3 regions of the Staphylococcus agnetis genome follow, and region 3 is predicted to be linked to each of the others. Evidence: riboswitches for the same ligand, from Rfam matches in the RefSeq annotation. Region 3 holds a riboswitch; each other region holds the start of a gene.

Region 1 (4,183 bases), 870 kb from region 3:
CTTTTACAATTAAAATTGAACGTGATTACAAAAGTAAGCAAGATAAGCCAATTTATGATTTTCTAAATTGTAAAGCTTTTGGTGCTATCGCTCAATCGATTCATGATTTTTACCAACATGAAGATCTCATCGCTCTCAACGGACATATCCAATCAAGGAGATACGAAAAAGAAGGCGAATGGCGGTACACTACAGAATTGGTGATTGCACACATTCAGAACCTTTCATCTCATCCGTTATTAAAACCATCCCTAAATTCAAATTTGTCCAATGATTAATATTCAATTTGTCTGAAATCCAATCACACACTCCATATTTATTTTATCTAACTTATAATAACTCCAATTAAATTTAGTTTTTATCTTCCACCCAATGTATCCAATAAGATATTTTCTCAACAGAGCTACATCCTTACAATCACTGTTATATCAAGTTGACGTATATGAATTATTCGTATATAAGTCACAGATGATAACCCCTCGTTTATGTTATTTCATATATTTACTTTTTCAAAACAACGTATATTTATTACTCAATATTTTAAATGTGTTGCCACTGTGAACTAACCCTATCAAGTCTCCAATATTTATGATTATAAGTATTGGAGGCTTTTAAGATATAAATACGATGTTGATCTTGATCTTATTTCTATATCATTACATCTTAAGTAACTGTTTGCCATTTAAGTGATTAACCGGATTTATTTAATGAGAATTTTATTTTTTGTAATCATTTATGAGTTGAATCGTTACATGCAACAACCTAATTGTAATGGTTTTGTAATATAAATGGGCGTTAATTTAATATTTTTGTCATGTGATTGAAAAAGACTGGTGCTATATTATTTGTGAACATAACAAATTTTTATACCAATTACTGGAGGATTACTAAATGAAAAAATTACTTTTAGCAACATCAACAGTAGGTTTATTAGCGGCAGCACAATTTGCTACTAATGCTGAAGCAGCAAATCAAGATCAATTACAAATTCATGAAGGTGTCCATGTGATTCAATGGGGTGACACTTTAAATAAAATTGCAAAAAAATATGATGTTACTGTAGAACAATTAAAAACATGGAATAACTTAGAGTCTGATTTAATTATTGCAGGAGAGAAATTATACGTGACTGAAGATGCGGCTGCAGCACATGGTTACCATGCGACACAAGATTTTATTTTACCAACTGCATATCATACGACTACATATAACACGTCATCATACAATGCAGCTGCTTACTATACAGCTCCTACTCAATACACATCAACACAATCTTATGAAACGTACGCTGCACCTGTAGCACAATATTCAGCGTCTTCATATTCAAATGTTCAAACACAAACAACTTCTAGCTATCAAGCACCAAGAACTACAGCCGGTTCAGGATCTGTATATCAACAATTTATTAATGCTGGTGGTACAGCAGCGATGTGGAATTCTATCGTTATGCCAGAATCAGGTGGTAACCCTAACATTGTAAGCCCTTATGGTTACAGAGGATTAGGTCAAACGAAAGAAGCTTGGGGTACAGGTAGTGTAGCTACTCAAACGCAAGGTATGATTAATTATGCAAATTCACGCTATGGTTCTGTAGACCGTGCAATTCAATTCCGTTTAGCTAACGGATGGTGGTAAACAACATCAAACGCATCGACATATGTCGGTGCTTTTTTTATTGCTATTTGTAAAGTGTTTTGTTACGTTGTTATTAAATAATACAAAGACTACTAGGGGAGCCATATGGCTGAGATGAATTACATTCGGACCCTTTGAACCTGATATAGTTAACACTAACGTAGGGAAGTAGCGTAGGCATTAAATCCTTTTAATAATGACTAGGCTACTATTTTTAGTAGTCTTTTTTTATTGAGAAAGGAGATTATTATGTCATTTTCTGAAAATCTAAAGCAAGAGGCACAACCTATTATTGATGCGATTTACCATGATGGCTTTATTCAAGGTATGTTAAAGGGTGATATCTCTAAAAATGCAATTCAACATTATCTAAAGGCAGACGCACGCTATTTATTTGAGTTTGCTAAAATTTATGCTTTGTTAATACCTAAGGTAGATTCAAAAGAAGAGATTCAATTTCTTACAGAACAAATTATTTTTGCATCGTCAGGTGAAGTTGACGCACATCATATTCTCGCAGATTATGTAAATTTATCATATAATGAAATTATTCAAGAAGGCGAATGGTATCCAACAGCAGATCATTATATTAAACATATGTATTTTAATGCATATCATTTTGATGATGTCGCATATACAATTGCTGCAATGGCACCATGCCCATATGTTTACCAACAAATTGGTCAACGCGCGATGCGTGAACATCATTTTTCCTCTAACCATCCACTTAAAGCGTGGTTTGAATTTTATGCAAAAGGTATGGATGATTTAATGAATCATATTGATCATTGGTTAAATCATTGTGCAGAGAATACATCAAATAACGCACAACAACAATTAAAGAGAAATTTTTTAGAAAGTACTGTCCATGAACGTAATTTCTTTAATATGGCATATACACAAGAACATTGGGCATTTGGAGGAGAGACATATGAATAAGCTGAATATTGCGTTAACCATCGCTGGCACGGATCCATCAGGGGGCGCAGGCGTCATGGCTGATTTAAAATCATTTCATGCATGTGGGGTTTATGGCATGGCAGCAATCACGAGTATTGTTGCTCAAAATTCCTTAGGTGTACAACATATACACAACTTAGATACGTCGTGGCTTGAAGAACAACTCGAGAGTATTTTTATGGACGCGCCACCACATGCGATGAAAACAGGTATGATTCCAACACCTGAAATGATGGCGTTAATAGCATCGTATGTTAAAAAAAGTACGATACCATACGTCATAGATCCTGTGATGGTGGCAAAAAGTGGCGATGCCTTAATGTCTGAACAGGTCCGTCGAGATTTAAAATCAACACTTTTACCATTAGCAGATGTTGCCACACCCAACATACCTGAAGCCGAAGAAATAACGCAAATGACGTTAGATACGGAAACGGCTTTGTTTAAAGCTGGCCAGTTTTTTATTAAAGATATTGGTGCTAAAGGTGTCGTTTTAAAAGGGGGGCATTTAAAGGGTAATGCTACAGATTATCTCGTGACTAAAGATGGGGTAACACAATTTACAAGTGAACGTTTCCCTACACGACACACGCATGGAACTGGGTGCACATTTTCAGCTGTGATAACGGCAGAATTAGCTAAAGGTAACTCCATAATTGATGCAGTAGCTAAAGCGAAAAATTTTATTTCTAAAGCCATTCAATATACACCAGAAATAGGTAAAGGAAGAGGCCCTGTAAATCATTTTGCTTATCAACGGGAGAAAGGTTGGGATTAAATTGAGTTATTTATCCAAAGTGAGAGAGACAAACCCACTCATCGTCTGTTATACGAATGATGTTGTTAAAAATTTTACGGCTAATGGCTTACTATCTATAGGTGCAAGTCCTGCAATGAGTGAGGCACCTGAAGAAGCAAAAGATTTTTTTAAAGTCACAGAAGGATTATTAATCAACATTGGAACGCTGACACGTCAAACTGGGGCTGATATGTTAGAAATAGCAAAACAAGCGAATGATTTAGGGGTTCCTATAGTGTTTGATCCTGTTGCTGTGGGTGCCTCACAATTTCGTAAAGACTACTGCCAACAATTTTTAAATCAAGTTGATGTCGATGTGATTAAAGGTAATGCCTCAGAAATACTTACATTAGTTGACGCGGAAACGACGATGAAGGGGACGGATAGCGCTGCAAATATAGATCATGTTCAGATTGCTTTAAAAGCGTATGAAAAATACAATGCAGCCATTATCGTTACTGGAAAAAATGATGTCATTGTGCAAGACCATCAAATCATTGAACTCACTAACGGTTCACCTTTATTAACTAAAATCACTGGCGCAGGGTGTTTATTAGGTGCCATAGTTGCATCATTTTTATTACGTCAAAAACATCCTAATATTGAAGCTTTAATTGAAGCAGTCTCAATATATAACATAGCGGCTGAACATGCAGAGCTAAGTTTAGGGGCAGATTTACCAGGAACATTCTTAGTGTCATTTATTAATGCTTTAAATCAAGTAGATGATGCATCCTATCACCAGGAAATTAAAAAGAGAGAAGTGAAAGAAACATGAAGTTTGAAAGG
Region 2 (4,183 bases), 290 kb from region 3:
TAACGCGTTGATTTCAACATGACTGTTCATCGCATTAAGCCGCTCTTTTAACGCATACACTTTTGGGCGCAGCTGATTGGCGTCTCTTTCTAAGTAACCACTTTGCCGATGTAAATTCGACATACTCACAATATCTTTATCTAATATCGTTAACTTTCCTACGCCACTTCTCACAAGTTGTTCAGCGATACCGCTCCCCAGTGCACCTACACCTACAATAAATGCATGCAATTGCGCTAGTTTTTGTTGGCCTTGTTGTCCAAATGCGTGGAATTTTTCTTGTCTATCATAGCGTGACATTAAAGAAATCCAAGTCCTTCTGATGGACTAGATTGGACGGCATTATACCGAACCGGAATGCGACCCGCTTCATAACTGAGACGTCCCGCTTCAATCCCTTTTTTCATTGCACGCGCCATTTTCACCGGATCTTTAGCACCAGAAATTGCCGAGTTTAATAGTATTGCATCCGCGCCTAACTCCATAGCTTCCGCACAATCTTTTGCAGAGCCTATACCAGCATCAACAATAACTGGAATCTTACTATTTTCAATGATAAAACGTAAATTTAAAGGGTTGCTCAATCCTCTCCCCGTTCCAATCGGGGATGCTAACGGCATGACCGCATGGACGCCTAATTCCTCTAATCGACGAGCTAAGACGACATCATCTGAAATATAAGGACATACGATATAACCTTTTTCTAGCAATTGTTCACACGCGCGATACGTCTCAAAAGGATCTGGTAGTAGTGTATGATCATCGCCAATCACTTCTACTTTAATCATGTCACACACGCTAGCTTCATGAGCAATTTCCGCAATGCGCACAGCTTCTTCAGCTGTTTTAGCACCCGCAGTATTAGGGAAAGTAATAAACTTTTCTAAATTCACATCCGCTAATGGATTGGGCAATGTCTTGTCATATAAATTCATACGGCGTACTGCAAAAGTTAAAACATTTGTTTCTGATGCTTCAATAGCTTGTTTTTGAATATCTACACTTTCAAACTTTCCTGTTCCTAAAAATAACCTTGAATCAAATGAAAAATGTGCAATCTGAAACATATTATCCGCCTCCTACAAATTCTAAAATTTCAATTTGATCACATTCTGATAACGTATATTGTGGCCATACCGACCTTTTTACAACGTGACCATTTATTTCAATTGCCATACGTTTGCTTTCAATATCAAAACATTGAAGCATTTGTGTAATTGTCGTACCTTTTTTGAAATCATGTGTATCTCCATTGATCTTTACTTTCATAACTGTCCCCCTCCTTTCATCCATATAGACCTAACTTGCTTAACGTGAGACACTTTTTGATTAAAAGCCCCGCGAATCATCGCGATGCCTATAAATTGATGTGAAACGTTGACAATAGTAGTTGCATTTATTCCTCCTACAGCCACTAGAGGTAATGATTGCGCTAATACGTGTCGAACCTCAGCTTTCGTTCTGGGCCTTAGACCATGTTTAGATTCGGTTTGAAACAGATGCCCATACAATCCCCATATTGCCCCTTTATCTAACGCATAACGTATCGCTTTAGGTGAATGCACAGACATACTCACTTGCCATGCTTTAGTGTTAAAATGTGCAGGAATGTCGTACTCACGAAAATGAATGCGCTTAATATCGAATTCCTGCGCCAAAGCTACACGTGTGTGAATAATGAGTTTGTGTTTTGGGAATCCTTGATTAAGTAGCATCTGTATCCATAATTTGAGTGCAGGATCTGACATCGGAGTGCGCAGAATGACACCATCAATGAACGAAGCTCTATGTAGTAAACATTGTTGATGTTGTTCATTTAATATTTCAAAAGGCGTAATTACGATGAGCATCACGTCACCTCCTCAAAAAAAATACTACTTTTCTAAACATAGAAAAGTAGCATGCAAATCAAAAAACGTATGCCACTTTCCTACGCCAGCATTATCTGGATCAGGTCAAGGAATTTTAAAATCACTATTTTAATCTCAGCCGTTAATTGACGGCACTTCCAGTGGTAACTTTAACTATTCAATTTTTTATCGACGCGCGTATCGTGCCAGGTTCAGCACATAGCGAATGATTCTAAACAGATTTAAGAATAAATTGAACCCCATCTCACGAGGAGAATAAGCGCCTCTTTTCATTCTATTAAAATCATACAACGTATAAAGTAAAAAAAGCAACAGCCCAACTAATGAAATGAGCGTATGATAAATCGGATTGTGAATGAACCAACCTACTAAACTTGCGACAATTAACGCAATCAACACTACAAATAAGTACTTCCCTAAATTCGACGCGTCTTTAATTAAAAAGAACCCTATACAACCAAAGATGACAAATCCAACAATGGCTAATAATACATTTTTGAAAAATATACTCGGGCCAAGATCTTGTAGTGCAACTGTAAACGTGGCATAAGATAATAACCCTGATACGATGGTATAAATGTGTGACATGATTGGACCACTAAAACGTGCACGCTGTACAATCATTGTAAGCAGAATGAGTATTAACAAGGCAATGGAAAGTGGTTGTCGCCACGTTAAAGGTAAGAACTGTCCAACATACGTTGATATACCAAAAATCAACCAATAATACATAAAAAATAGCCAAACTTTACCATATTGTAACGGATGTGGTTTTATATTTGATTGACGTGTGGGTGATGACATATGCTTACCTCCTATCCAATCCATCAGAATATGTATATGCTAAAACAGTTAATGAATTATTACAACCATTTTAATATTTAACGAACTTAAAAATAGGGTATAGGTCTAAAGTCTTATATTTCAACCTATTCAAAGCTTTTAAAAAAAACACTATGTTTATCACAATATTACACCTTTGTAACAACGCACAAAATGTCTTTAAATTTTGATACCATGAAGTGGAATCTAATACTTAAAGTCATTCATTAAAAAATTATGGATATAAGGGGGCAATACTTTGAAAAAGTTCGCATTCGCACTTACATTTACTTCAGGAGCTGCAGCGCTACTTGTACACCAAGATGCTGAAGCTTCAACACAACATACGGTACAGTCAGGCGAGTCTATTTGGTCTATCGCACAACAATACGGGGTATCTGTAGATCAATTAACACAAGACAATAATTTATCTAACCATATTATATTCCCTGGTCAAGTGCTTACAATTGGTTCAGCTAACAATAACCAAACTGGAAACAACACACCAAATGTATCTCAAGGTAATACACATACCGTGCGCGCAGGTGAATCATTGGACTTAATCGCAGCGCAATATGGTGTAACAGCGCAAGATATTATGAATGCTAACCAATTAAATGGTTACCTTATTTTCCCTAATCAAACATTAACAATTCCTGGCGGTTCAGGTGGCAATGCTACAACAACTTCAGGGTCACCTACAGGCACTACGCAAACATCTAATGGCGGTTATACGTCACCAACATTCAACCATCAAAACCTTTATGATTGGGGTCAATGTACTTGGCATGTATTTAATAAACGTGCTGAAGCAGGCCAACCTATTAGTACATATTGGTGGAATGCAGATCATTGGGCTGCGAATGCTGCGGCTGACGGTTATGTGGTAGATCATAACCCGACTGTTGGGTCAATTATGCAAAACTACGAAGGCCCAGTTGGTCATGTCGCATATGTTGAACGTGTGAATCCTGATGGCAGCATTTTAATTTCTGAAACAAACTATAATACACCACCAGGTACACCAGATTATCGTACAATTCCAGCTTCAATTGCATCATCTTATAATTACATTCATTAAAACGAATCGATTGAACACTATATAAAAATAGGCCACCAAAGCTCATGTATAAATGAATTTTGGTGGCTTATTTTTAATTAACAGGTGTACTATGTTTCATCCCCATTTTTCAGGATTAGCGGAGCACTTATTTACCGTCCCTTTATTGAATAGTATTTATATGCGATGAGGTATGCCCTATTACACATAGAAAAAATCGCCTTCGAAGTTCATTTAAACATGAGCATTCGAAGGCGATTTGAAGTACCATTACATGATTTTTATATTAAAGGTAATCCAGTCTATTATTATATAAAGAGGTTCAAAATGAAATAGAAAATAGCTGCAATGATTGCAGTGATTGGTAATGTAATTACCCATGTCACAATCATACGTTTTGCTGTATTCCAATGAACACCTTTAATTCTAT
Region 3 (4,183 bases):
ACCTGTACCTCTTGATTTATATATCAAAGCAAACATTCCTTTAACGAAAGATATCTACGGTACAAGTGTAAAATCGTGCTATATTTTGAAATACGTCTTTGCTAATCGCATTCCAAGACGTGTGATTTATCCACTATTAATAAAAATGAATTTGAGTAAAGATATGAATACGTAAGCCCTTGAAATCCAGTCTTAAAGCCGTTACAATAAGATAGAGGTAAGACTGACGGGTCACTGAACTCAGGCTACCGTAAGTCTAAAATGACTGACAGAAAGGATTTATGAACATGCTAACAAAAGAGTTTGCACAGAAATCAGAGCTTAGTGAAAAGCAAGTGCGCAAAATTGTACAGCACCTAGAAGAACGTGGCTACCAGTTGAAAAAAACGGAATACCGTGGACGTGAAGCAACGGATTTCCAAGAAGAAGACATTGAATTATTCCAAGAAATTGCAGAACGTGTTGGACGCACGAACAGTTATGAACTTGCATTTGAAGAATTAGAACAAGAAAAAGACTTTTTACAAGTCATCGTCAAAGATAATGGTCAAAACTTGCCATCAGACCAACAATTCCCTCAAATGATGCAAGAACTAAAAGCAGAAATCGATAAAATGCGCGAAGAACGCCAACTTTTGGGACAAATGATTTCTCAAGTCCACCAACAACAAGAAGAATTGAAATCATTACATACACAGTTAAACAACCAACTTGAAACAAACGCAAAATCTTTAAATGCCATTACCGAAAGTCAAAAACAACAAGCGGATCAATTATCTAAAACACAAGAAAGCATCGAAACACAAACTAAAGAACAACAAGAACTTGTGACAACGATTAAAAACAACCAAGAGCAAAAAGGTTTTTGGGCACGCTTATTCGGCGGCTAAGATTCACTAAAATAAATACGCAATACAAGTGCTAGGGGTGCTCTTAAGTGAGCTGAGAAAGACGTCATCTTAACTCTTTGAACCTGAAGTGGTTAGTACCAACGAAGGGAAGCCGTATGTGAACACAATTTATGTGTCTGGAAAAAGTCCTTTTTTCAGATTGTTTCAATACAGGTGACACCTCTTGCACAAGATTGCAGGAGGTTTTTTTATGCAAAAATTAATCATTATCGGTGGCGGCGTAATGGGGCTTTCTATCGCTCGCCAATTATCTAACGCTCCCTATAATATCTCTATTATTGATCGCACCACACCTCGCATGAATGCATCGTATGCAGCTGGAGGAATGTTAGGTGCTCAAAATGAATTTTTTGAAGCTACCCCACTCTATCGATTAGCGATGCAAAGTCGTGCGTTAATGCCACATGTTGCTCAACAACTCCAACGTGATACAGGTATAGATATTGAATTCCAATGTCACGGTCTCATTAAAATCGCGACAGAAGTCACACATATCGAAAATATCAAAAAACAATTTTCATTTTTAAAACAAGATGACCATCACATTCAATGGTTCCATCCGAAAGATTTGCACCGTTTGTTTCCACACCTCAACCCCAAAACAACAGCCGCATTTAAAATTCAAGACGATGGTCAAATCCATGCCAACCTTTATACTCAAGCACTCACAAAAGCGGTAATATCTCAAAAAAACACGCAATTGTATTCACATACTGAAGTCACACACATTGAAAAACATCGAGATGGCTATACCGTTCATACCTCTCAAGGCGCTATGATGGCAGATTTACTCGTTATTGCGGCAGGTGCCTGGAGTGGCAAATTGTTATCAGATATACATATTTCATTACCTACCCGTCCTGTGAAAGGCGATGTGAAGTTAGTCGAAACCCAATCCCCTATTTTAAAGACGACCCTTTTTAATGCCAATGGTTGCTATATTGTTCCAAAACATCACAATCGGTATTTAATCGGTGCGACTTCTGAATGGGACAATTGGTCGACTGATAATGATGCGTCAAATTTAAAATGGCTTGATGATAAAAGTCAGGAAATGCTCCCTCAACTTCGAAACCATCGCATTATTAAAACTTGGACGGGTATTAGGCCTATTACACATCAAGAAGTCCCTATCATGGGTCCAATTAGCCCTTCGCTTTTTGTAGCGACGGGACATTACCGTAATGGTATTTTACTCTCTCCAATTGTAGGTCAATTAATGGCGAAAGCGATTCAAGGTGACGTGCAAGCGCTCGATACATTGCAACCTTTTACACCAAACGTGCAACAAAACTAAAAATGTACTTGCTTTTGTACCGCATACCGATTATTCTTATTATATAAATCGGAATTAAAAGGAAGCGTGTTGCCATGTCTACATTTTTAATTATTCTTAATCTCGTCATTTTCATCATTGCTCTTGTTGGGCTATGGTGGATGGCTAAAAAACATATAAAATTCCCCAAACGTGTCTTCATCGCATTAGGTTTAGGAATTCTTCTCGGTCTAATCCTTCATATTTCTTATGGCGCGGGAAGTAAAATAATCACTGAAACAACATCTTGGATAGACATCGTCGGTCAAGGTTACATTTCATTACTTAAAATGATTGTAATTCCACTTGTTTTCGTATCGATTGTCGTCGCATTTACAAAAATCGACATCGGTGAAAAATTTGCTAAAATGGGTAGTCTCATTTTAATGTTTTTAATTGGCACTGTAGCCATTGCTGCAATAGTAGGAATTGTTTTTGCGTTATTATTCGGTTTAGATGCCTCATCGATTGATTTAGGCCAGGCTGAAAATGCCCGTAGCTCTGAAATTACGAACCAAGCAAAAGAAATGACCGCAACGACGTTACCAGCACAAATTTTAGAATTATTACCTTCAAATCCATTTCTAGATTTTACCGGTGCGCGTGCAACGTCTACGATTGCTGTCGTGATTTTCGCAGCATTTATCGGATTTGCTTTCTTACGTGTGTTACGTAAAGAACCAGAAAAAGGTCACATTTTAAAACGTGGCATTGACGCCGTCTATTCACTTGTTATGGCAATTGTGACGTTTGTTTTACGCCTTACACCTTATGGTATTTTAGCGATTATGATTACGACGATTGCGACAAGTGACTTTGCGGCCATATGGACATTAGGTAAATTCGTTATTGCTTCATATGCAGCTTTACTCACGATGTATCTCATTCATATGATTATCTTGGCAATTTTGGGCGTGAATCCCCTTCAGTTTATGAAGAAAACAGCAGAAGTTATTTTATTTGCGTTTACGTCTCGTTCAAGTGCAGGTGCGTTACCCCTCAATATTCAAACGCAAACTGAACGTTTAGGTGTGCCACCAGCGATTGCGAACTTTTCGGGATCATTCGGCCTCTCTATCGGTCAGAATGGCTGTGCGGGTATTTATCCTGCCATGTTAGCCGTGATGGTTGCCCCAGTGGCAGGTGTTGAACTGAACTGGCAGTTTATTTTAACGTTAATCGTTGTTGTCGTACTGAGTTCGTTCGGAGTGGCAGGTGTAGGTGGTGGTGCGACATTCGCATCCATTCTTGTATTATCCGCACTGAACCTTCCAGTCGGTCTTGCGGGTGTCTTAATTTCAGTCGAACCCCTTATCGACATGGGACGTACAGCACTTAACGTGAACGATTCATTACTCGCCGGTACAGGCACTGCAAAATTAACGAAACAATTAGATGAAGAAACATTTAAATCTAACCACTATGACGAACTCGCATCACAGCATTAAAAATAGAGAGTGTGCCCTAATACGTCACACTCTCTATTTTTTATTTCTTATTAAATCCTGACATTTGTAACCAGTTCAACATTTCTAACCGTTGTTTACTGTTCATAAATTGCGTGATTTGTTCTGACCAAGTTTCCGTACGTTCTCCATGTGTGCGTGCGTTGTAATAGTTAGAAACCGTCTCATCATAGGCCTCAAGTTGTGCTTCTAGTTGGGTATCATCTGTGTTGTAGCCATCGACGTGAAAGACATGTTCGAACGGCAAACGGGGTTTTGGTGTACCATTTTCATCATCCGCAGGTTCACCAATCGCCATGCCGAATAACGGGAATGTAAACTCTGGTAGTCCTAAAATTTCACGTACTCGCGGTACATCATTGCGCAATGATCCTAAATAAACAATGCCGTAACCCATATCCTCTGCAGTTAACGCAATATTTTGAGCCATTAATGCTGCATCTACTGTACCTACGAGTAAACCTTCAGCTGACTCAAAACTACCTTCTAAT

The links. Region 3 has a riboswitch for thiamine pyrophosphate ahead of thiO (glycine oxidase ThiO). Riboswitches for the same ligand answer to the same signal wherever they lie in the genome.
Region 1: linked by a shared signal. The riboswitch ahead of tenA (thiaminase II) and the one ahead of thiO (glycine oxidase ThiO) in region 3 are both predicted to bind thiamine pyrophosphate.
Region 2: linked by a shared signal. The riboswitch ahead of GJE18_RS01815 (thiamine phosphate synthase) and the one ahead of thiO (glycine oxidase ThiO) in region 3 are both predicted to bind thiamine pyrophosphate.

Annotation. Positions count from the first base shown of each region.
Region 1 covers NZ_CP045927.1:1,651,981-1,656,163, reverse strand. The annotation lists gene GJE18_RS08435 (single-stranded DNA-binding protein) at 1-278, shown strand, start outside; gene GJE18_RS08430 (LysM peptidoglycan-binding domain-containing protein) at 892-1,635, shown strand; TPP riboswitch at 1,720-1,819, shown strand; gene tenA (thiaminase II) at 1,885-2,574, shown strand; gene thiD (bifunctional hydroxymethylpyrimidine kinase/phosphomethylpyrimidine kinase) at 2,567-3,373, shown strand; gene thiM (hydroxyethylthiazole kinase) at 3,375-4,172, shown strand; gene thiE (thiamine phosphate synthase) at 4,169-4,183, shown strand, end outside.
Region 2 covers NZ_CP045927.1:357,661-361,843, reverse strand. The annotation lists gene GJE18_RS01830 (ThiF family adenylyltransferase) at 1-300, opposite strand, end outside; gene GJE18_RS01825 (thiazole synthase) at 300-1,067, opposite strand; gene thiS (sulfur carrier protein ThiS) at 1,069-1,269, opposite strand; gene GJE18_RS01815 (thiamine phosphate synthase) at 1,266-1,850, opposite strand; TPP riboswitch at 1,911-2,020, opposite strand; gene GJE18_RS01810 (Bax inhibitor-1/YccA family protein) at 2,037-2,675, opposite strand; gene GJE18_RS01805 (CHAP domain-containing protein) at 2,953-3,774, shown strand; gene GJE18_RS01800 (inorganic phosphate transporter) at 4,062-4,183, opposite strand, start outside.
Region 3 covers NZ_CP045927.1:70,276-74,458, reverse strand. The annotation lists gene GJE18_RS00390 (hypothetical protein) at 1-175, shown strand, start outside; gene GJE18_RS00385 (DNA-binding protein) at 288-890, shown strand; TPP riboswitch at 914-1,017, shown strand; gene thiO (glycine oxidase ThiO) at 1,102-2,208, shown strand; gene GJE18_RS00375 (L-cystine transporter) at 2,283-3,674, shown strand; gene nfsA (oxygen-insensitive NADPH nitroreductase) at 3,715-4,183, opposite strand, start outside.